Regions from separate parts of the Priestia sp. 10L35 genome, predicted to be linked through region 2. Evidence: a T-box and tRNA genes for the amino acid it is inferred to sense, from the RefSeq annotation. Region 2 holds a T-box; the other holds one or more tRNA genes.
The links. The T-box of region 2 lies ahead of AC1DEF_RS01130 (valine--tRNA ligase). A T-box ahead of a tRNA ligase gene usually reads a tRNA of that ligase, here a tRNA-Val.

Region 1 (12,348 bases), on a different contig from region 2:
TCGGTAAATTCGACAGTATTAAAAATACTGAACCGATAATAATGAGCGGCATTGTCAGAACAATACCGTCTCGAAGTGCTTGTAAATGGCGTTGACCCGCCATTTTTCCAGCGATAGGCATTACTTTGCTTTCAAGCATACTATTAAATTTGCTCATGTAGTCCACACTCCTATTTTGAAACTAGTTGAACTGCAAATTTTAACACTTGTTCTCCATTACACGTTCCGTAGTGAACAGGATTTATAACGTCAACTGGCACTCCTTTTTCTTCACCTAGCTTCTTAAGCTGCGGCAATAGGTAACGCACTTGAGGTCCTAATAAAAGTACATCCGCTTGATCAATATGGTTGCGAACAGAGTCACCAGGAACCGCCCAAATTTTATACTCCGTGCTTTGCTCCTGAGCGCTTTTTTCCATTTTTGTTACTAGTAAACTTGTAGACATTCCAGCTGCACAACATAATAGAATATTCATTTGTCATTCCCCCGTTTTTTATTTTGCTATCTGTTTTGTTGATAGTTTTACCTTAAAATAAAAGCGCTTACATTTATACACAACCTTTTTCCGTTACTAGCGGAAAAATTATGTTTGAACATTCAGATAAAAAAAGAAGCCCCTCTCTTAGACTTCTTTTTTTATCTAATATTTTTCATAAACACCTCTATAAATTCCTCATAATCCTTGCACTTTACTAAGCGCTGCACGACCTGCTTATCATCCACAACGCGGACTAACAAACTGTACATCTTTTGCAAATCGCCTTGATTATTGGCTTTTACACTTAAAAGGCAAATAAATTGTACGAGGTTTCCTTCCCACATAATCGGTTTTTTTAACGTGCAAATGGCCCAAAACGTCGTATCCGTTTGAGGAACCATAGGATGAGGAATCGCAACGAGATTGCCAAAACTTGTTGGTGATGCAGCTTCTCTTTCAAAAACAGATTCTATAAATTGAGAAGGAACTAGTCCTAGATGAGTTAATTTCTCTCCTAAAAAATGAAGCACTTCTTCTCTCGTTTGAAATTCTTGCTGTAAATATACTAATTCTTTTTTTGTGTATTCTAAGGAAGGCTGCTGTTTGTTCTTCATTAAACAATCAATTTTTTTAAAATCACTGTTTCCTAGAATCGTACTTACTTGTACTACAGGAACAGGAAGATGATCTGGAATTGGAATGGTACTAACAATAAAATCTAAAGAGTGCAGCGACATTTGGTGAAGCTTATAATACTGCGTTGTTCCTAAAATAGTCAGATTTAATCCAAAAGTAGCCTGCAGCTTATATGATAATAGCTTGGCACTCCCTACTCCCGATGCGCATACAATCAAACAGCGCTTAGGCTGATTGATAATTTTCCGACGTTCAATGGCCCCTCCAATATGTAAAGCTAAATAGCCAATTTCCGTTTCATGCATGTCGATTTCAAGGCGATTTTTCAAAACCTTCCCAGCTATAATCCCAGCTTCAAAAGCCAGAGGGTAATGACTCTTAATTCCTTCAAGCATCGGGTTTCGCAGATTCATTCCATATTTATAGCGATTGATAGCCGGTTTCAAATGCAAGCTCATGCCAAGGATCAGCTCTGAATCTTCACTAATTCCTAAATGAAGCTCTTTTTCAATTGCTTCTAATATAGCTGCTGTTAATTCATAGATATTTGTGTCAATAAACTGCTTCACTTCTTTTTCTTCATGATTGCTATTGTTGAGCATTTTTGTACCTAACAAATGAATGGCGATATATGCCGTTTCTGACTTCGGAAAACGAATCTTGAATGCATTTTCAATCTCCCGCACAATTTCAGCTGCCACTTCATATTCTTTATGTTCCATAATCTCAAGCAGATCTTCTGAATACAAAGAAATAAAATTTTCTTCTTGTATTCGCTTACAAGCTATAGCTAAATGAATGATTAAATTATTTAATCCAATGTCTGAAACCATAATATTGTATCGTTTTATTTGATTTAAAATGTGGGCTTTAATCGTTAAGATTGATTCTTGGGGCAGAATAGATATTTTATTGTATACCATATCTATTTCTTTATCTTTTCGGTTGAATATGTACTCAGACATACAGAATCTCATTTTCATTTCGTCCCCTTTAGCTTTCAAGCCATAGTTAGGACGTTTTTCTAAAAGAATATCATACTTACACAGCTGTTTTTTAACATCTCTTAAATCGTTTTGAACCGTTGACTTGCTAATATACAACTCGTCTGCTAAATCTTCGAGCTTCAAATATTCGTCTGCTAGCAGCAATCTTTTGATTAAATAATGCACGCGGTCATCAGGAACGGTTGGAATAGAAGTTGCATCAAATAATTGATTAGCCGAAAGTTCTTTTAATAGGTGATGGAACTGTTTTTCATCTAAAACGCTAAGTTCATATCCTGTCCCACGAGCTGATTTAATTTTAGCTCCGTACTGAGACAAAATGTCATCTAGCTGTTTTATATCCGTTCGAATAGTTCGAGAAGATACTTGATTTACTGTTGCTAAATATTCACTCGTAACGGTTGATAATGTAGACTGTACGGACATTAGTTCTCTTAATATGACGATCATTCTTGAATTAAGCATGTTTGCTTCTCTCCATTCTCAGAAGATTTCTCCCTTATAAAACAAATGAAAAAGGGCTGGTTATTTTAAACAAAAACAAAAAATACCTAAACAGCAACAAACAGAAACTATCTTTTTCTGTCCTTGCAGCTTAGGTTTTGCCTGCTTCATCAGTAACAACCCTAAAACAATAGGAATAAATGTCTTTATTTGTAATCTATCATTCTTTCTCTTTTTTTTCAATTTCAACTAAAGCATTAGGCTTAGTGGCTTTAATGAAATTTATGTGGTCTGTTTATACCGGTGTAGGCCCAATGCAAACGTACGGATTAAAAAGTCTAGAGTCTCATCAGTGCTTAATGACATTCCAAATCCCCCTTTATGCTCCAAAGAAGAAAACCCATGTAAAATGCTGCGAAGACTTCTAACAGCATGAAGGGCTTCATTTTCCCGAAGCTGATACGGTTTCAACACATCCAGCACTAAAAACAAAATGTTATCAGATGCTTTTTGTACTTCTTCATCCTTTATCCTTGGTGCTACCGTTGCCGTTGCTTCGTATATTCCCGGAGACTTTCTTACAAATGAAACGTACGCTTTACTTAGATGATAAACAGCGTCTTCTGCGGAAGCATGTTCGACAGTACTTTTTAAAAGATGATATAGCTGCTGCAGTCCACTTAAAGCCAGTTCTTTGCGCAGCTCTTCTAATCCTTTTATATGGTTATATAAAGACGGTGGACGAACATTTAATTCTTTTGCTAATGAAGCAATTGTAACAGCATAAAACCCTTCACGATTGGCCAAATTTTCACCTGTTTGAATAACCTTTTTGAAATCTAGTCCTTGTCGTGGCGACATCCCTTCATCTCCTTTTTTCTATTTTTACTTTCGCTTGTTGTATTGCTTTCCCCATCAATTTTAGCGGCTGAGAAAGAATTTTTCCGTGTCCAACAGCAAGAAGTGACGGGTTTAGCTCATGTAGCTTTTCTGCACTTTTAAGCGCTAGCTCTTTGCTCCACGTTCCAAAGGCAGGAAACGGAAACAGCGGTTTTAACTGACCTGATACCGCAATTCCTCCTCGCACTTGGAACGAATCTCCGGCAATTAATGCGTTCGTTCTCTGGTCTAAAAAAGACATAGATCCAGGTGTATGTCCAGGTGTAAAAATAGGAGCAAGTGAGCCTATATAAGAATCTTCTTCGATGAAATGATCAATTTTAGTTGAAACCTTTCCTAGTTTTGGTATTCCTCCACGGATTGGGTTTTGAGGTTCTTCAGAATCGAGTGTGAAATCTCCTGAAAATAATCGATAATCTCTTTGCGACATATAAACAGAAGCATTCGGTAACCTTTTTTTCAAATGATCAATCGCTCCGATGTGATCTTCATGAGTATGTGTAAAAACAATTCGAGTAATCGGTTTTCCAATTTGATCTGCAGCTTTCAAAATACCCGACGCGCTGTATGGAAGAGCCGCATCAATTAATGTAAGACTGTCTTTCTCTTCGACTAAATAACAATTCACTGGAAAAAAGCGAGGCAAAAACGTCAGTTGATACAACATTTTCTCACGAACTATTCTCATTTCCTCATCCCCTATTATCAAAATTAAAACTAATGGTATTAGTTTTAATTTTAACTAATACCATTAGTTTTATCAATCATATATTGGAAAAAACAAAAAAGTGTGAGACATAACAAAATCAATTAAATCTAAAGACGAACAAATGGGATAAAGAAGCTCGTATAGATCACTTGTTATACCCTCCCCACAAAAAAATCCGAACGCGTTTGATTCTCTATCAAGAATCAAACGCGTTCGGATCTTCCTTTAACTAAACTACTTTTTTCATAGCCTCTATTAAACTTAAACGTCTTTTCTTTCTCCTGTAGCAGCCACTACAATCGCACTGCCTTTCTTTAACTCTTCTTCATATTTTTTTGTTTCGTCTTTTGATAAGCCTAGTGAAGCCATTTTTGTTCGAAGCTCATCTTCTCTGGTTAAAAATAAACTCGCTGCTGAATGTAAAGGACCTTCTTCAGACAGTCGAATAATATTTGTGTCCGTTACTTCTGTTAAATTTTTTGAATTTTCCTTGTCATACGTAAACACGTATACTTCTTCTTTCTCAAAACCTTTGTCTGCAAATTGATTAACTGCTTCGTTAATGTTTGCTCCTTTTTCTACTACTTCAACATGTTTCATTATTTATAACCTCCTGTTTCTATCGCACATCTTTCTTTTATACTTAACAAAAGAATAAACTTCTTACCACTATATATACCCGTTTTCAGAAAGGAAAACCCGCATTTAGAGCTTTGCAGAGAGTTTGAATATCACTCCACATTATCCTTTAATAGAATGTATACCTCTTTTGATTAAATTATTTGAAACAATCATTCAGTTTATTTTCAGCTACATTGCTTATTATAAAAAGGAAAAAAACGCTAATCAGGTACTTTATACGCATAATGAATATCTGTGTCAGAGTAAGCCGGATATGAATGCAACAATTCATATCCGCTTTTTGTATGAAAGAACCTCTAACAACATCCTGTCCATACGTCTTACAAAATACTATAATTCTCCATATTAACTAAAAATTCAATTTATATAGGAGGTTACAAATGAACAGCCATCCACAGCCACAGTTAAAAAAAGAGTTAAAGATCCGGCATATCACCATGATTTCTCTTGGAGGAATTATCGGTGCTGGATTATTTATCGGAAGCGGATCACTCATTAACACCGCTGGACCGGGATCTATTTTTTCGTACGCATTTGCTGGTTTGCTCGTTATTTTAGTCATGCGAATGCTTGGCGAAATGTCTACTGCCAATCCTTCCAGCGGTTCTTTTTCTACTTATGCAAAAGAAGCATTAGGCCCTTGGGCCGGCTACACGATTGGCTGGCTTTACTGGTTTTTCTGGGTTATCGTTATTGCTGTTGAAGCCATTGCAGGTGCAAATATTATTCAATACTGGTTCCCGTCTTTGCCGTCTTGGGGAGTAAGCCTGGCTCTTACTTTTTTATTAACGATGACCAATCTGTACTCTGTTAAATCTTTCGGAGAATTTGAATATTGGTTTTCCCTCATTAAAGTCGTCAGTATCGTTCTTTTTTTAATTTTAGGTATAGCTATTATTTGTGGATTCATTCCAGGAATTGATTCTCCCGGCACTTCCAACCTTTTGCACAAAGGCGGCTTTTTACCGAATGGAATTAGCTCTGTATTTTTAGGAATTGCCCTTGTCATGTTCTCCTTTATGGGAACAGAAATTGTCGCAACCGCAGCAGGTGAATCGTCTCAGCCTGAAAAAGCCATTACCATCGCGACCAATACCGTTATTTATCGCATTTTGTTTTTCTATTTAGGCTCTATTTTTATTTTAGTAACGGTTCTTCCGTGGAATTCGTCAAGCCTAATGAAAAGCCCATTTGTATCTATTCTTGAATTAGTGAATGTACCGGCCGCAGCTCAAATTATGAACTTTATTATTTTAACAGCCGTTCTTTCCTGTCTGAATTCTGGTCTGTATACAAGTTCTCGCATGCTGTTTTCCATGTCTCAAAACGGCGATGCGCCAAAAAGTTTTTCAAAATTAAATAAAAAAGGCGTGCCGGTTAGCGCGATATTAGCATGTACAGTTATCTCGTACATTAGCGTTATCTTTAACTATATTTCACCGGACAAAATCTTTTTGTTTTTAGTGAATGCGTCAGGCGGCGTAGCGCTTCTTGTATATCTTGTTATTGCATTTTCACAGATTAAAATGAGAAAAAAATATGAAAAAGAAAATCCCGAAGCATTAAAAATTAAAATGTGGTTATTTCCTTACTTAACTTACGCTACAATCCTTGCCATCACTAGTATTTTTATAGCCATGGCATTTATTGATTCATTACGTTCTCAGTTCTTCTTAACTCTTTTAATTGCTGTACTCGTCGTAGGTTCTTTTTTCTTTCAACGTACCAAAATGACGAGCGGCTTAGCAGCAAAAGAAAATACATCAAAATAAAAGAGGTTGAGACATAACTAAATGAATTCAATCTCAAGACGAACAAATGAGATAGATGAGCTGGACTGCTTATTACACCGCAGTTGATTTCCGTGCAAGGCTTCGCTTTCCGCGGGCGGCCGCTGAGCCTCCTCGTCGCTTGTGCTCCTGCGGGGTCTCATCTGTTTCGCTGTTCCCGCAGGAGTCTTCGCCTTGCCCTCCAATCACCTGCTAGAAGGAACGAAACAGATGAAACTATATTCACCATCAAAAAAACGAACCACGAATCAAACATATTGATTAATGGTTCGTTTTTCACTTGGATTAAAATGCTTTTGTCCCAGCCTCTTTTTATTTAACGAGATAAATCTCCTACAATTTTTGTTCCGTGTAATTCAGCTGCTTTTGTTTCTTTTATAACCACCTCTGCGTTGCTTTCATGAATTCCTCCGCCGGGCAAAATAATAATACGGTCGTTAGCATATGTGATCAATTCTCGGATTATATGAAGATTTTGCAAAGCAGATCCTTTCCCTCCTTTGGTCAAAATATGGTCTGCTCCCAATTCACTAAGTATATCAATGGCTTTGTATTTATCTTTAATCTCATCAAATGCCATATGAAACGTAACGCTTAAAGGATGAGCTTCTGCTATTAACTCTTTAGTGCGTCCGTAATCGATTTCAGCTTCTTCTGTTAAAATGCCAAATACTACTCCGTTTACTCCAAGGTCTTTACATGCTTTAACGTCTTTTTTCATAATTTGAAATTCTGCTTCGGAATATATAAAATCACCGCTTCTTGGGCGAATAATCACGTTGATATCTGTATCAAGATGTTCGCTTGCATATTCAATGGTGCCGTAACTTGGCGTAGTGCCTCCTTGACTGAGATTGTCACACAATTCAATGCGGTCTGCTCCTAGCTTTTCTGCTTTTTTTGCCTGCTCATACCCTTCTGCACACGCTTCTTTTATGTACTTCATACTCTCAACTCCTTTATTGGCTCTATAAATAAAGCCCATCTTTAAAAAGATGGACTTCCTTCTGCTATTTAATCGCTTTATGAACTTTTAATTTCTTTCCTTTAATCGTTTTGTTTTTCATTGCTTGTAACACTTTTGGACCTTTTCCATTCAAAATCTCTACATAAGAGACATTTTCTTGGATCGTAATAATTCCAATATCGTCCGCGGTTACTCCGTCTAACTTCGCAATTGTTCCCACAAAATCAACCGCTCTAATTTTCTTTTTCTTTCCTCCGTTAAAATACAGCTTCATAATGTCTTTATTTAATGACTCGCTTTTATCCCTTTTAACTTCTGGACGCTCATTGATTTTTTCAGTAAAAGCGGATGCTGCCTGCTGTACTTCTTCTTTAGAAGGAGGAGTAGATGCTGGAATTGAAAAACCGATATATTCTTCAATTTCCGATAGCATTCTCTCTTCATAAGGCGTTACAAATGTGATAGCCTTCCCTTTTTTACCGGCACGTCCCGTTCTTCCTGTACGGTGAACGTAGCTTTCTTTTTCTAACGGAAGGTCATAGTTAATAACGTGTGTGATATTATCAATATCAATTCCTCTCGCAGCTACATCTGTCGCCACTAAATAACGGAATTTACCTTTTTTGAAATCATTCATAACCTCAAAACGGTCTTCTTGCACCATTGCCCCGTGAATTTTATCACAAGGATACCCAAGATCATCTAAATCATCTAACAACGTATTTACCTGCTCTTGTGTGCGGCAAAAAATGATGCAGCTGTCTGGGTTTTCTACTGTGGTTACGTCTTTCAGCAGTTCAAATTTACGTTCGTTTTCTACTGATATAACAGAATGGTCAATCGTACTTGTCGTTAATCCATTTGCTTTGATTTCAACATCAACCGGCTTTTTCATATACTTGCGAGAAAGCTCTTCAATATCTTCAGGAAGCGTAGCAGAGAAAAGCATCGTTACACGCTCACTAGGAAGATGTTGAATGATTGCTTCTACTTGGTCAATAAAACCCATATTTAGCATTTCATCTGCTTCATCAATAACCAAATAACGAATTTTCTCTAATGCAAGCGTTTCTTTTTCTATATGATCAAGCACTCGTCCAGGCGTACCTACAACAATATGTGTTTTTTGCTTTAATTCTACTTTTTGCTTAGCAAACGGTGATTTTCCGTAGACAGCTGCTGCTTTAATTCGCTTAAAACGGCCGATATTTGTAATATCTTCTTTTACCTGCGCAGCCAGCTCTCGTGTAGGTGTTAACACTAAGGCTTGGGGTTTATTTTCTTCCCAATTAACTAATTCACACAGTGGAATGCCAAAGGAAGCCGTTTTTCCACTTCCTGTTTGAGACTTCACGACAACATCTCTTTCTTCTAGCGCGATGGGAAGCACCTTGCTTTGTACTTCCGTAGGATGATTGTATTGCAGACTAGAAAGCGCCTTAGCTACCTTGTCACTAAGACCATATTGACTAAAACTTCTTTGATTCATTTTGTACCCTCATTTATTTTAAATTAGTGATTATCTTTATCATGACCTGATGCACTATGTTTCATTATACTTTAATTCTTCTATACGCGCTCAAGATTTAATGTAGCATTGATTTGTCAAACAAAAGAGAAAAGCCGCTCTCTTATTAATAAGAAAACGGCTTTGGTATGAGCGATGAGGGATTCGAACCCCCGACCCCATCCCTGTCAAGGATGTATTCTCCCACTGAACTAATCGCTCGTGATATGTATTGACTATATTATAGAAAGAGTTATCCAATTTTGTCAACTATTTTTCCGCAGTTCCCAAGTTGGAAGGATCGTCTTTATTTTTGATAAAATAAAAACATGCCATAAAGGAGCGTGACGGGATGAAAGCGCATATTGAGTTTTATTTTGATTTTGTCTGTCCACTATGTTTTCTAGCCACTAAGCCTTTAAGAGAAGTCATGAAAGAACAAAAGACTGAGATTGAATGGAAGCCTTTTGAACTTTGTCCTGAGCCAGCCCAGCAGATGGAGCAAATAGAAGATGTTTTAGAGAGACCTTGGAATCAATCGATAGCTCCCTTAGCACAACAGCTGCACGTAGAAATAAATATACCGGACATGCCTCCAGTCCCGCGCACTCATTTAGCACATGAAGGCTTTCATTTTGCTAAAAAACATGGTCAAGAAAGTGCCTATGTAGATGCTGTTTTTAAAGCTTATTGGGAAGAGGAAAAAGATATTAGCCAGATTGAAGTCTTAGCAGAAATCGCTGATTCCTTGCATTTAGATCAAGAAATATTTATACGTATCTTAAAAGACCGGACGTTCGAACAAGTTCATAAAGATAGCTTAGTTCATGCGTATGAAGATGCTCATGTAACGAAAGTACCGACTTTAAAAATTGACAGCCGTGCATTTCAAGGATTCGCTTCCAAAGAGACAATCGAAAAAGAGCTGTTACATGAACGTTCTGCTAAAGACAGAGAGAAATGATTTACTAAGAGGTGCATTTGATGAATATTAATTATTATTTTAGTCGGTTTTTAGCTAAGAAACCGGATAGCCCAACGTATGAAAGCTTAGCTGCTTTACAGAACAAACACATGCTTCATGTTCCTTTTGAGAACTTAGATGTTCTGTCTCAAACCCCTATCATAATTGATTTAGAACGAATTTTTCAAAAAGTAATCGTAAATTTGCGGGGAGGATTTTGCTACGAATTAAACGGTCTATTTGGCTGGCTGTTAAAAGAAAGCGGATATGAAGTCTCTTACGTTTCAGCTACCGTCAAAAAACCCGACGGCACGTGGACCATTGAAGGAAGTCACGCTACAAACCTTGTGACGATTGAAAATCAGCCTTACATCGTAGACGTTGGATTTGGAGATTCTGTGCGCAAGCCAATGCCTTTAAATGGCGAAGTAGTAATAGATGTAAGCGGCTCTTATCGTATGACAAACGTTGCTGAGCATATGTATGATTTGCAGCGATGGGAAGATGATGTATGGAAAACGCTGTACCGTGTGTCTACGCTTCCTAAGAAACTGACTGACTTTACTCCCATGTGTGAGTTCAATCAAACGTCAGCGGATTCTCCGTTTGTACACAAACGTCTTGTTACGATCGCAACCCCTACAGGGCGCATTACCCTCTCTGGTGAAACGCTAACTGTAACAGATGGCGAAAAAAAGACGAAAAGGAACGTTTCAGAAGAAGAAATACCTGATATTTTACAAAATCATTTTTATATTATTAAAGGATTTTATTAATATCTCCTTACACAGAAAACCGGCCTCTTATGGGGCCGGTTTTTGTACAGGAGTAATCATCCTGTTTTCTACAGGCGACTTTAAAATAATTGAGGTATTCACATTTCCATAAGGAATCAGTTCATCCACTAGCATTCTAAGTCCATCCATTCCAGACACGGCTGCTTTGATAAAGTAAGAAACCGGCCCCGTTACGCGATGACATTCAAGCACGTCTTCATTTTGCTCAATAAAGTCTTCAAATTCCTCCGGTTTTCTTTTTAATTCGCTTACTTGAATAAACAGCTGTGTATCTCTTCCTAAAGCTTTCGGAGACACCGTAGCGCTAAAACGCTGGATCACTCCTCGTTCCTGAAGACGCTGCAGTCTTTCTGATACGCTTGGACGGCTAAGAGCCAGCTTTTTTGATAAATCACTAATCGTCATACGTCCGTCCCTTTGCAAAATAGACAATAGTTGTGCATCGATTTCATCCATCCAAACCTTTCCTTTCAAAATGAATATAATAAATAAAATCTTTATTCAAGTTGATAAAAGAACAAGTATTATTTCCTTCATTTATACATGTGTTTTCTTTATTTAATATCCTATCATTAAAGTAGATAATTGAAAATGAAAATTCCGAAAAAACAAACAAAGGGGTTTATTTATGAAAAAAGTTTTATGGATTATTCTTGGATGTACGATTGCAAGTATTGGTGTTCTTATCTTGCGGCACTCTCACGTAGTGACGGGGGGAACAGCTGGTCTGTCTCTTAGCTTGTCATATGCCCTTCCCTTATCGTTTGCGGTAATCTTTTTTCTCATTAATATTCCTTTTTATCTCTTTTCCTTCTTTCAAATGGGATGGAAATTTACCGCCACAACTATAGGATCAGTGTCTTTGCTATCGCTTCTCACTTCACTCGATCACTTGCTTCCTTCTTTTACACTTCCCAGCCTGATGGGTGCTGTTACGGGCGGACTAATTGCCGGCCTTGGCTTATCCATTTTATTTATGAACGGAGCTTCTCTCGGCGGTGCTAATATTCTAGCGTTATTCGCACAGCGAAAATTTGGCTGGGATCCTGGAAAAGTGAATTTTTCATTTGATTTCCTTGTCGTGCTGTCGAGCATGTATTCAATTGGAATTTCAAAAGGAATTTTCTCTGTTATATCCATTGCGATTACAGGTTTTGTCATCAGCTACTTCAAGCAAAAAATTGCTTTACACAATCAACCGACATCCGCTTCTGTCACACAGCCTTTAGATAATGCGCTTTCTAAATAAAAACCACGATTTAGCTGTGGCTAAATCGTGGTTTTTATTTACATTTTTTCTACTTTTATAAAATCAAATTGGGCTTCATACCCTTCTCCTTGAGGACTACAAGCATAAATACCAACTTGAACAGGTTCTTTGGTTGAGTTCAATAAGTGAGCGAGTCGGAGCTGAGTCCAAGAATCTCCATCACTTGAATAACAAACGGTGTAATCATCGTTTTTGCGCTGAATTTTAAAATAAAGCGCTGATTTGTTTTGAGTAAA
Region 2 (12,348 bases):
ACAGATTCATCTTTGGTTCCAGTGCGCAGCAAAATAGCAATAAGCTCGTGGTTAGAAAGACTAGAAGCACCCATTGACACCAGGCGCTCTCGAGGTCTTTCATCTTGAGGAAAATCTTTAATTAACAATGATTGATCCAATTTCGCCACTCCTTTTTAGTAAACGAAACCGTATTGTTTTAGCTCACGTATTGTTCGGGAGAGCGGCAAGCCCACCACGGAGAAATAGTCTCCTTCAATTTTTTTAACTAGCGCAGCACCGAGACCTTGAATTCCATAAGAACCAGCCTTATCCATAGGCTCTCCTGACTCTACGTACTGTACGATTTCATCTTGTTCAATCGGCCAAAACTCTACATCTGTTTGTTCATAAAACGTATGAACTTTTGCATTTGATACGAACGCTACTCCAGTTAATACCTGATGTTTTTGACCTGACAGCATCGTAAGTGTTTTAATCGCTTCTTGGTTCGTTTTTGGCTTTCCTAAAATACGATTGCCATATACGACAACTGTATCGGCACCTAGGACAATATCCTCTTTATGATGCGAAGCGACGTCCACTGCTTTTTGCCTAGCTAAATCCATTACTACCTCGGACGGAGTGTATAATGGATTGACGATTTCTTCAATTGTACTAACGTGAACCGTAAAGGGAATGTGAAGCTGCTGAAGTAATTCTTTTCGACGAGGAGAGCCTGAGGCTAAAATTAATGTTTGTTTCATACATCTCACCTTTGCATTTTGATTTAAAAAAGAAGGACACACCGTTATTTTAGCAATTTCATCTCCAAATGACAATAAACAAGTGAGGCAGCATTACACTACCTCACTTGTTAAGACGTTACAAGGCTTTCATACTGCTGAAGAGCTTTTAACACGTATCGCTGAGCAAGCCAAGCATCTTTACTGCTTTTATTGTCTTCATATGAAGAAAGAGAAGCAGCAGCTTTTTGAAGGGTGCTCACCATGGTTTTAATGTCTTCATTTGACGCTTCTTTCTGAACTTTTGTCAGCTCTTTTTTCAGAGATTTGATATCGGCTACCCGCTGTCCTTCAATCGCTTTAACAGATTGATCTAAGAGATTAGCCATAAACGGCTGCGCTGTTGTTATAACCGTTTGATCTTTTTTCCCTAATTCGCTAGTGGGCTTAATTTCATAAGACTTTACATATACATCTTTACCTTGTTGTTTATAAGTTTTACTAAGTGCGTTCGCTTTTTCTTCTCCAGTGGCAGCACCAACGACAAGAGAATAGGTTTTAGGTGAAAAGATCTCGCCTGCTTCGTTCTCTTCTTTCCATTTATCCATTGCTTTATTTGCAGCAGTTTTTGATGAAAAAGCACCTGCTTGAACAATGTAAAAGGAAAAAGGTTCTAAAGTAGAAACAGCAGCTGATGTCCCCTTCGATTCCTGTTCGCTTTTCTTTTCAGCTTTACCAACACTTTCAGTGGTAGACGCTGTTTGAGAAGTTTTTTCTTCTTTCGTTTGCTCACTTGTTTGTGCTTTACTTACAGGCTGTTCGCTTCCTGTCATCATTTTCACACCAACCATACCGATGCCGCTGCCTATTCCAACTGCTAGCAGTACAATCACAGCTGTTCGTTTGATCACACCGCCGCTTACCGTTTTAATCGAAACATTTTTAGGATGTAATCGCGGCTTTTTCTTTTTTTCATTTCTTACATCTTCAATAAACACCACTTTATTTTCTTCCACATGAGAATCTGTGGATCCCGGTTCCGGAAGAACCCACGTAAACTCGTCTTTTTCTGGCACTTGTTCTTCCTTGGATTGACCGTTGATTTTAATTGAAACTTTTCGTTCCTGCTTGTCCACTGCCCCACCGCCTTTAGTTAACGTAGTCTTAGTACCGGTTGCAAGCTGAGGTAAACCGACATAAAACATACACTTTTTTCCATGCTATCATAGAAGAAAAAAAAAATAACAAGACATTTGTCGTCTTGTTACAAAAGGTTTTCGCTATTTAGTTACAGAAATTTTAAATTTGTCGAAGACTTGAAGCTCAATAAAAATAGTTGCTAACATACCAATCTATCAATTCGTTTCCATGAAAATAAGCAGCGATTGTGCCTATAAAAATAAATGGAACGAAAGGAATTGGTACACCTACCTTTGCCTTTTTCATTAATAACGCTCCTATACTAACGATTCCGCCTATTAATATAGCTAAAAAAAGCGATAGCAAAACAAGCTTTACTCCAAGCACAATACCAATCAAAGCATACAGTTTAATATCTCCTTCTCCAAGCCCTCCTCTGCTGAGAAATGCGATTAGAAAGAGGAGAAAAAATGCGATTCCTCCTCCCATTAAGGAATCACTCCACGAATTTAATGGAATGAAAAGACGCTCAAGTAGAAAGATAGGCAAAAAGAAAAGCAGCACCTTATTTGGGACAATCATATAGGCTATGTCTGAGACAACTATAATTGTTAAAAAAGAAACAAAGGTTAATATGACAATCAGTTCTAACGTCATATTCAATCTAAAAAAAGCATATACAAATAAACTTCCTGTCGAAAATTCTATGAATGGGTAGATGAAGGAGATTTTTTTGTGACACATACTACATTTTCCTGCATTTTTAATGTAGGAGACTATGGGAATTAATTGTTGTGGAGAAAGAACGTATAAACAGTGTGGACAATGGGATCTTGGAGATAAAATAGATTTTTTCTGAGGTATTCTAAGTCCTGCTACGTTATAAAATGAACCTAACGTGATACCTGAAACAAAGGCATAGAGGTAAATTAAACTCATACTATTTCTTCCATCTCAGGCCTGCTGCTTAATTGTAGGTTTTCTTTTGAGTGAAGGAATGTATCTCGTTCCCTTAAATAGCTGCCAAGAAACGGAATGAGAAAAGCTGCAAGAAGACCTATTACGATAACCAGTACGATCACTTTCATTAGAGAAATTCCTTTATTCCTCGTTGACAGTTTATCCATTTCAATATCTCTCCTTTATTGATTAGTATCAAACAGCTCCTTGGTTAATAAACTGAATCATAATACCCATAAAAGTAATATTCTGTATGCCTCCTTCCTTAAAACACACTTTTTATAGGTAATAAGGATTATACCACTAAAAAACAAAAACAGCATAAAAAAACGTCTGCAAAAGCAGACGTCTTTTAATAGTAAGGAGCCATAAATAAGTAGACAATTACACCTGTAAGACTTACATAAAGCCAGATTGGCATTGTCCATCGCACAATTTTTTTGTGTTTTTCAACTTGCATTGTCCAGCCCCACACAAGTGCAAACAGTGCCAGCGGAACAATAATCGCTGCTAGGAAACTGTGTGTGATCAAAATGAAGAAGTAAATGGGACGAACGATTCCTTCTCCACCGAACGTAGCTGTTTCTGTGGAAATGTAATGGAATGTTAAATATGAAACTAAAAAGAGCAGTGTGGAAGTGAATGCTGCTAAAATAAAACCTTTATGAGCATTAATATTTTTCCTAAAAATTGAAATCAACGCTGCAACTAAAAAAATAAACGTAAAACTATTCAAAATAGCATTTAACCGTGGAAAGATAGTCAAATCAAAACTTACTTTTCCTTGATAGCCAATATTCGAAAAGAATAGCAGTAAAATAATAACATTCGCTATCACTGAAAAGGTAAGAATAATACCGGTAAAGTTTTTATTACTTTTTGGTACAATTTTTTCATTATTCTTACTCATGTTAACAATCTCCTTATTTAGTGATGTACATGTTTATTATATATCACTTACCTAGGGGGTGAAAGTGACAATACTTTGAACTTAGTGCTTCCTTATTATCCGTATCCCTTCCTCACATTATGTTAAAAGCAGCAAGATTTCACTTGCTGCTTTTGCTCATTTTAGAAGAAAAGCCCTTACTTCTGATATAAAATACAGAGACCCTGTAATCACGACCATGTCTTGTTCACCTGTCGCCTTTTCCTTTACGTAAGCAATTGCTTTTTTCCACTCTTCATCCATATGTTTATTATGATGAGTACTCATCTCATAAAGCTCCCCAGCTGCGCGAGCACGAGGAAAGTCAAACGACGTAAATGTAATACTTGTAGCGATTGTTTCAAGTTCTTGAACCATTCGATCAGCACTTTTATCATTTAAGCAGCTGAAAATTAAATGAATGTTTCGATTTTCATAATGAAGGCGTAAAGTAGATAACAAGCTATCAATGCCTTCTGCATTATGAGCCCCATCAATAATCGTTAAAGGATGCTCATTTACTATCTCAAAGCGGCCGTTCCACTTTGTATGCTGAATCCCTTTTATCATTTGCTCATTGGAGATAGAAAGCTTTTTCTTTTCTTTTAAATAACAAACGGCCATGAGAGCCAAAGCTGCATTTTTCACTTGATGATAGCCAAGCATATTTAATTCTAAATGTTCAAATGTGCCATACGGCGTTTTTAACGCAAAGCCTTCTCCATTTGCTAATGGCTCATAGTTTTTAATGTCAAAATCTTTTCCTAACACAAATAACGAAGCATGCTTTGACTTTGCTTCTTCAGTAATGACATCAAGCGCCTTCACTTGCTCTGCACCGGTAATAATAGGGACTTCTTTTTTAATAATCCCCGCTTTTTCTGCTGCAATTTCTTCTACCGTATCACCTAGTATTGCCATGTGATCAAATCCAATGTTTGTAATAATACTCACCATAGGATTCACAACGTTTGTTGAGTCATATCGTCCTCCAAGACCTGTTTCAAACACAGCATAGTCAACTGACTCATGATAGCCGAAATAAAGAAAAGCCATGACTGTAATCACTTCAAATTCCGTTGCTGATCCTAAGCTTGTATGTTCTAGTCGCTCCACAACAGGCTTTATTTCCTGAACAAGAGCGGTCATTGCTTCATTTGAAATAGGCTGTCCATTCACGCTGATCCGCTCATTAAATGTTTCGATATAAGGAGAAGTAAACGTTCCAACTTTATACCCTGCTTCTTCTAACATGTTTCGCAAATAAGAAACGGTAGAACCTTTACCATTCGTCCCAGCAACATGAATAGCATTTAGATTTTGCTGCGGAAAATCAAGCTGCTCTAGCATCCATTCCATTCGTTCTAACCCCGGCTTGATTCCAAAGCGAAGTCTGTTATGAATCCAATCAAGCGCTTCTTCATATGTCGTTATCATCTTTTATTCACCTTTCTTTTCCATCGCTATTATTATGTAGAGAAAAAGCGTCGCTATACAAGCCACGCTTTTTCTGTTGGTTCATTAACCCGTCGATTATCCGCGTAATTCAGCAATACGAGACTGAACAGCTTCGCGTTTTTCAACATAATCCTGCTCTTTTGCACGCTCTTCTTCTACTACTTTAGCAGGCGCTTTTGCAATAAAGCCTTGGTTGTTTAATTTCTTTTGTACACGTTCTACTTCTTTGTTTAACTTGTCGTATTCTTTTTCTAAACGCGCGATTTCTTCTTCAATATTAATTAAACCTTCAAGAGGTAAAATTAATTCTGCGCCTGTTACAACAGCAGTCATTGCTTTTTCATCTAATGAAACATCTGTTGAAATCACAAGCTCACTTGGATTACAGAAACGTTCTACATACGCACGGTTCTTTTCAAGCTGGTTTTGAATATTTTCATCTTTAGCTTTGATAAATAATTTTACTTGTTTGCTCATCGGCGTGTTCACTTCAGCACGAATGTTACGAACAGCACGGATAATATCTACAAGTAAACGCATATCGTTAGCAGCTTCTTTATCAGAAAGCTCAGGGCGTACTTCCGGCCATTTAGCTACTGTAATCGATTCGCCTTCATGCGGCAAGCTTTGCCAAATTTCTTCGGTAATAAACGGCATGAATGGATGTAAAAGTCGCATTGTATTATCAAGTACATAAGCTAAAATTGAGCGAGTTGTCTTTTTAGCTGCTTCATCTTCTCCGTAAAGAGGAAGTTTAGCCATTTCAATGTACCAATCGCAGAAATCATCCCAAATAAAGTTATAGAGAATGCGTCCAACTTCACCGAATTCATATTTGTCAGCTAATTTTGTTACGTGCTCAATCGTTTCATTTAAGCGCGTTAAAATCCATTTATCAGCAACTGACTTTTCGCCTGATAAATCAAGCTCTTCAAATGTGATGCCGTCCATGTTCATTAATGCAAAACGAGAAGCATTCCAAATTTTATTTGCAAAGTTCCACGTCGCTTCGACTTTTTCAAAGCTGAAGCGTAAATCTTGTCCTGGTGAGCTTCCTGTAGATAAGAAGTAGCGAAGAGAATCTGCACCGTATTTCTCGATTACTTCCATTGGGTCTACACCGTTACCAAGTGATTTACTCATTTTACGACCTTCAGCATCTCGTACAAGACCGTGAATGAGTACATCGTCAAACGGACGTTTACCCGTAAATTCAAGACCTTGGAAAATCATACGAGATACCCAGAAGAAAATAATATCGTAGCCTGTTACAAGCACGTTTGTTGGGTAGTAGCGTTTGAAATCAGCTGCATCCACATCGGGCCAGCCCATTGTTGAGAATGGCCATAGCGCTGAACTGAACCATGTATCTAATACATCTGAATCTTGTTCCCAGTTTTCGATATCTGCTGGAGCCTCATGATCTACGTATACTTCTCCAGTTTCTTTATGATACCAAGCTGGAATGCGATGTCCCCACCAAAGCTGACGCGAAATACACCAGTCGCGAATATTTTCCATCCAGTGTAAGTATGTCTTTTCAAAACGATCAGGCACGAAGTTTACTTTTTCTTCTTGCTTTTGAAGATCTACTGCTTTATCTGCTAACGGCTGCATTTTTACAAACCATTGAGTTGATAAATAAGGTTCAACAACGGCACCGCTTCGTTCACTGTGACCTACTGAATGCATGTGGTCTTCAATGTTGAACAATACACCGTCTTCTTGAAGGTCTTTAACAATTTGCTTACGGCAAGCAAAACGATCCATTCCTTCATATTTACCTGCTTTGTCATTCATCGTACCGTCCTGATTCATCACTAAAATACGCTCTAAATTATGGCGGTTTCCAATTTCAAAATCGTTCGGGTCATGAGCAGGCGTAATTTTCACCGCACCAGAACCGAATTCCATATCTACATAATCATCGCCTACGATTGGAATTTCACGACCTACAATCGGAAGGACAACCTTTTTGCCGATTAAGTGCTTATAACGATCATCTTCAGGGTGAACAGCTACAGCCGTATCTCCTAGCATTGTTTCAGGACGAGTTGTTGCGATTTCAATATGTCCAGAACCATCTGCCAACGGATAGCGCATATGATAAAACGCACCTTGTACATCTTTGTAAATAACCTCGATGTCTGAAAGAGCTGTTTTTGTAGCTGGATCCCAGTTAATAATATATTCTCCGCGATAGATTAACCCTTTTTTGTAAAGCGTTACGAATACTTCGCGCACTGCTTTAGAAAGGCCTTCATCAAGCGTGAAGCGCTCGCGTGAATAGTCTAAGCCAAGTCCTAGCTTCGACCACTGCTGGCGAATAAAGCTTGCATATTCTTCTTTCCATTTCCATGTTTCGGCTACAAAATTTTCGCGGCCTAGATCGTAGCGGCTTTTCCCTTCGCTGCGAAGCTTTTCTTCTACTTTTGCCTGCGTTGCAATCCCCGCATGGTCCATGCCAGGAAGCCATAAAACGTCATAGCCTTGCATGCGCTTCATACGCGTTAAGATGTCTTGTAACGTTGTATCCCAAGCGTGGCCTAAATGTAGCTTGCCCGTTACGTTTGGGGGTGGAATTACAATTGTATATGGCTCTTTTTCAGGGTCATTTGTTGCTTCAAAAAACTTCCCGTCTAACCAATACTGATAACGATTTTCTTCAACGGCTTTTGGATCATACTTCGTTGGAAGAGTCACTTCTTTTTCAGACATAATGTATACCTCCATAATATAAAGTTTCAGTCTTTAGAAACTGTGTAAAGCTTTTATAAACATAAAAAAACTCCTTTCCTAATAAAAGGACGAAAGGAGTTGATTTCGCGGTACCACCTTTTTTTATAGACGTATCCCGTTTGATAAGCCTATACACTTCATTTCATAACGGTTGATTAACCGGCTTTTTCTACTGAGCTATGCAGCTGTTCAAAAAAGCTACTCATAGGCGACATTCCGAGTGCACATTCTTAAGAAATCTCACAGCAGCTGATTTCTCTCTCTGAAAGACGAACATCCCGTACTCTTCCTATTCACTGTATTTATGTATGAATTTCTCTTAATTATACTATATGAAAAAATGTTGAATCGTCAATAATCTTCTCCACTTTTTTACGATTATATTCATAATTTTTTTGTTCTGCTCTTTATTTTTTCATTCACTCGCTAATTTTGGAAATAAAATGAAGAGTCCGCTCAAAAAAATGACACCATTTCTTTCTTTTTTCATATACTTACTTTAACCTGGGCACGTGGATTGAAAGGGGCATGTACAAATGAAGAAACGAATAAATGTAAATTCGTATCAGCTGCAGCGGTGGCTCAAAACAGCAGGAGCGGCTTGTGGACAGTTTATTGTTCCTTTAACAATTTTTCAAGGTATACGTACACTATTTTTCCCTACAACCTTTGATGTACTGTTGTTGGCACTGCTTGCCATACTAGCGGTTGCTTTATATTCGGACTGGATTTAAAAACCCAAGCGCTATTCGTTCGCTTGGGCTTGTGCAGCTGCTTCCGCTGCCATTTTTTTTTGCTGATCTACTTCAAATATTTTAATATTGAGCTGTTCAATGTTTTTCGTCAGCCAGTATGCTCGAATAAATGACTGCATATGTTCAAGCTCTGTTTTACTTTCTTTATGCTGCCTATATTGAACGATACACTGATACAAGGGTTCTGGAAACGCCAAATAACTGTGTAAAAGCAGCCGTTCCTCTTCTCTGAGAGCAAAATGTTTTTCATACGTACTAAACCACTCATAGCTGTCATAGGTAGTTACTGGGTATGTGCGAAGAGTACGGAAATAAAATGAGACCAAATCATAAATCGGTGAAGCATCTTTTGCATGTTCAAAATTAATAAAAAAACCATTTCCCCGTTCGTCATAGATAAAATGTTTAGCCGATAGCTTTCCATGAGACGTAACCAGCCGGATCTTTTCCTTTTCTTCCATTTCATCGTTCCACTGATCGAGCTTTCCAAAACCAAATTCAAGCGCTCTTGTCATTTCATAATAAAACGTACAGTAATGCAATTCAAACGGGGACATATAGATTTTTTTCTCGCATTCTGCTACATACTGCTTCAGCTCTTCCTGACGTTTTTCCCACGTTTCTTTCATCGATGTATAATGATTTTCTATATCTTCTTTTTTCACTTCTACTTCCTGCGCCGAAGCGCCGTGAAGCTTAGCAAGCTCTTGAAATAATTTATGATATCGAATATCACGCTCTTCGGTCGGATTATTTGGGAGCCACGGCATTAAGTAATACGAGCCGCTTTCATCTGAAACAATGGGTTGAGAACGCTTTGTTTGATAAATAGGGACAAATCCCATCCATCCTTTTTGATACACGTTCTGCAGCTTTTGAATGAAGTTTTGATTTCGTTCTTGATGATTCGCCATTTCTTTAAGCGCAAATACGCCGGTTTTCGTATAGACTTTTTTTACTTTTCCGTAGTCTTCGATAAAGTCAACATCTAAGTCATATTCTTTTAACAATACTTTGTAGTCTACTACTGTCCGCTGCATCTATATTCTCCTTCCTCGTAAAAAATAAAGAAAACAGTTAAGACATTATATGCGTCAAAACTGTTTTCTTTCCGACTTTAACGAACGGGAATATTTAAGATGCTTCCTTCTTCCAGCTCATATTCATCTTCTAAATTATTCACTCGTAAAATGTTTTGTACATTCGTATTATAGCGGTTTGCTATCGTATCAAGCGAATCTCCGTCTTGAACAATACAAAGCTTCCACGTTGAAAAAGCTTCTTCTTCCCGCGAAAAGAGCTTTGTTAAATAAAGGGCGTTTTCATTTCGGCCGCTTTCATTTTCTTCTTTCCGAAATTCAACAATAATCTTTTCCTCTTCTTGTTCAGCTTCTTCTTGCCTAGCCTCTTGTTGAACGTCAGCATACGTATTCAATTCACTAGCTTGCGATTCTTCGAAGCTTTCTTGCTCTTGACGAAGCTGAAACAGTTCAATCACATTGTCTTCTCTTTCTTCCTCGATTTGGGCCTCTTTTTTCACTTCGACTTCAAATGGTTCATATGCTTCCTCTTCATATTCCACAACCGGCTCAGCACGAGATTCTTTTTTAAATACAGATGAAAAATAACTAGGGGTCTCTTCTGAATGCTCTTCTGAATGCTCTTCTTCAATAGCCTCTGCCTCTAAAAGTGCGGGAGCTTCACGATAGCTTACGTCAAACTCTTGTTCTTCTTCTTCTTGAGCAACGTTTTCAGTATATACCTCTTCACCATCGTCCACTTCTTCATAAGAGACGATGTGCTGTTCCTCCGAAAACTCTTCCTCTTCTTCTCGTTCCTCATGCTGTTCTCCGTACAATCCTGTGATGGACAAGTCAGCCATTAGCTGCAGCTGATTTGTGTCTGGCAATTCATAATCAAATAAATCAATAGATACATATACGTCTTCAATACTTTGAATACGATTTTTAGGAATGGTAATATCAACAGGAAATTGATGTGATAATTCAGCCGTTCCGTCTTCACGGACAGAGATAGATTGCACTTGATTCTCATTTGTATATTCGCGTAACGAGTGCTCTCCCTCGTACGTTTCGTATTCACCTGTTAATTGTAATGCTCCTCGAATAGACACGTATTGGTCATATTCTTGAATAGATACTTGAGGCTCTAAGGAGATAGACAAAAGTTGTGAGACTTCCTGTCCTTTTTGAAACCATACTGATTCTTCTACGGAAAAACGCAGACATGATAAATTATCCTGCGACAAATTGTTCTCCCCCTTCCAACACCCGCCAGGTAATAGCGCGGTCATTAAAGATGTATGAACAAATAAATTAAAATATGTCTTTAAAACTAAAAAAGCTTACGGAATACTCCGTAAGCTTTGATATAAAATTCAATCTTATTTATCTGTTTATCCACGTAACTTCGAAAAGGCTTTTTCAGCTGCTGCAATTGTATGTTCAATGTCTGCATCTGTATGAGAAGTTGATAAAAACATTCCTTCGAATTGAGAAGGAGGTAAAAACACGCCTTCATTAGCCATTTCACGATAGTAAGCTGCAAAATAATCTAAATTCGATGTTTTCGCTGTTTCGTAATTTATTACCTGTTCGTTTGTAAAGAAGAAACCGATCATTGAACCAGCTCGGTTTACCGTAAACGGCACATCATATTTTTCAGCTGCTGCCATCAATCCTTCTTCTAAGCGATCTGCTTTACGAATGAACTCATCGTAGGATTGAGGTGTCAGCTGCGTTAACGTCTCGTATCCAGCTGTCATCGCAAGCGGATTACCTGATAATGTACCTGCTTGATAAATCGGGCCGCTTGGTGCAACTCGCTCCATAATTTCAGCTTTACCACCGTAAGCACCTACTGGTAAACCGCCACCGATTACTTTTCCTAAGCAAGTTAAGTCAGGCATAATGTTGTAGTATCCCTGTGCACAGTTGTACGCTACGCGGAACCCTGTCATTACTTCATCAAAAATTAGCAGTGAGCCATATTCTGATGTGATATCACGAAGCCCTTGTAAGAAACCTGGCTGAGGCGGTACCACACCCATATTTCCTGCTACCGGTTCAACGATTACTCCAGCAATGTCATCTCCGAATTCTTTAAAAGCATATTGTACGCTTTCTAGATCATTGTACGGCACTGTAATCGTGTTTTTAGCGATTCCTTCAGGCACTCCCGGGCTATCTGGTAGGCCTAACGTTGCAACGCCTGAGCCAGCTTTAATTAGAAGAGAGTCACCATGTCCATGGTAACAGCCTTCAAATTTTAAAATTTTGTTGCGGCCCGTATAGCCACGTGCTAAACGCAGTGCGCTCATCGTTGCTTCCGTACCTGAACTCACCATACGGACGATTTCAATTGAAGGAACGCGCTCAATAACAACCTTAGCAAGCTCATTTTCAATTAATGTTGGTGCACCAAAGCTTGTACCAGATTCCGTTACTTTTTTTACTGCTTCAACTACTTGATCGTTGGAATGTCCGTGAATTAAAGGTCCCCATGATAAGACGTAGTCAATATATTTGTTGCCGTCAATATCGTAAATCGTAGCGCCTTTTCCTCGTTCCATAAAAATAGGATCCATATCTACTGATTTAAATGCACGAACAGGACTGTTTACTCCACCCGGCATTAATTGCTG

Region 1: it encodes a tRNA-Val, which carries the amino acid that the T-box ahead of AC1DEF_RS01130 (valine--tRNA ligase) is inferred to sense. The anticodon was not compared.

The regions. Positions count from the first base shown of each region.
Region 1 covers NZ_JBFTKA010000005.1:276,391-288,738, forward strand. Annotated here, with positions in the region: gene celB (PTS cellobiose transporter subunit IIC) at 1-157, opposite strand, end outside; gene AC1DEF_RS19620 (PTS sugar transporter subunit IIB) at 171-476, opposite strand; gene AC1DEF_RS19625 (BglG family transcription antiterminator) at 638-2,587, opposite strand; gene AC1DEF_RS19630 (TetR/AcrR family transcriptional regulator) at 2,849-3,427, opposite strand; gene AC1DEF_RS19635 (MBL fold metallo-hydrolase) at 3,432-4,154, opposite strand; gene AC1DEF_RS19640 (YflT domain-containing protein) at 4,437-4,775, opposite strand; gene AC1DEF_RS19645 (amino acid permease) at 5,198-6,589, shown strand; gene AC1DEF_RS19650 (hypothetical protein) at 6,662-6,796, opposite strand; gene AC1DEF_RS19655 (copper homeostasis protein CutC) at 6,924-7,553, opposite strand; gene AC1DEF_RS19660 (DEAD/DEAH box helicase) at 7,618-9,063, opposite strand; tRNA gene AC1DEF_RS19665 (tRNA-Val) at 9,232-9,303, opposite strand; gene AC1DEF_RS19670 (DsbA family oxidoreductase) at 9,434-10,045, shown strand; gene AC1DEF_RS19675 (arylamine N-acetyltransferase family protein) at 10,066-10,821, shown strand; gene AC1DEF_RS19680 (Lrp/AsnC family transcriptional regulator) at 10,849-11,298, opposite strand; gene AC1DEF_RS19685 (YitT family protein) at 11,471-12,091, shown strand; gene AC1DEF_RS19690 (DUF1349 domain-containing protein) at 12,130-12,348, opposite strand, start outside.
Region 2 covers NZ_JBFTKA010000001.1:225,836-238,183, reverse strand. Annotated here, with positions in the region: gene radC (RadC family protein) at 1-140, opposite strand, end outside; gene AC1DEF_RS01160 (Maf family protein) at 156-725, opposite strand; gene AC1DEF_RS01155 (SPOR domain-containing protein) at 836-1,909, opposite strand; gene AC1DEF_RS01150 (prepilin peptidase) at 2,028-2,783, opposite strand; gene AC1DEF_RS01145 (hypothetical protein) at 2,780-2,971, opposite strand; gene AC1DEF_RS01140 (DUF420 domain-containing protein) at 3,157-3,714, opposite strand; gene AC1DEF_RS01135 (bifunctional folylpolyglutamate synthase/dihydrofolate synthase) at 3,871-5,169, opposite strand; gene AC1DEF_RS01130 (valine--tRNA ligase) at 5,266-7,908, opposite strand; T-box leader at 7,991-8,235, opposite strand; gene AC1DEF_RS01125 (hypothetical protein) at 8,466-8,663, shown strand; gene ysxE (spore coat protein YsxE) at 8,675-9,724, opposite strand; gene spoVID (stage VI sporulation protein D) at 9,802-10,953, opposite strand; gene hemL (glutamate-1-semialdehyde 2,1-aminomutase) at 11,101-12,348, opposite strand, start outside.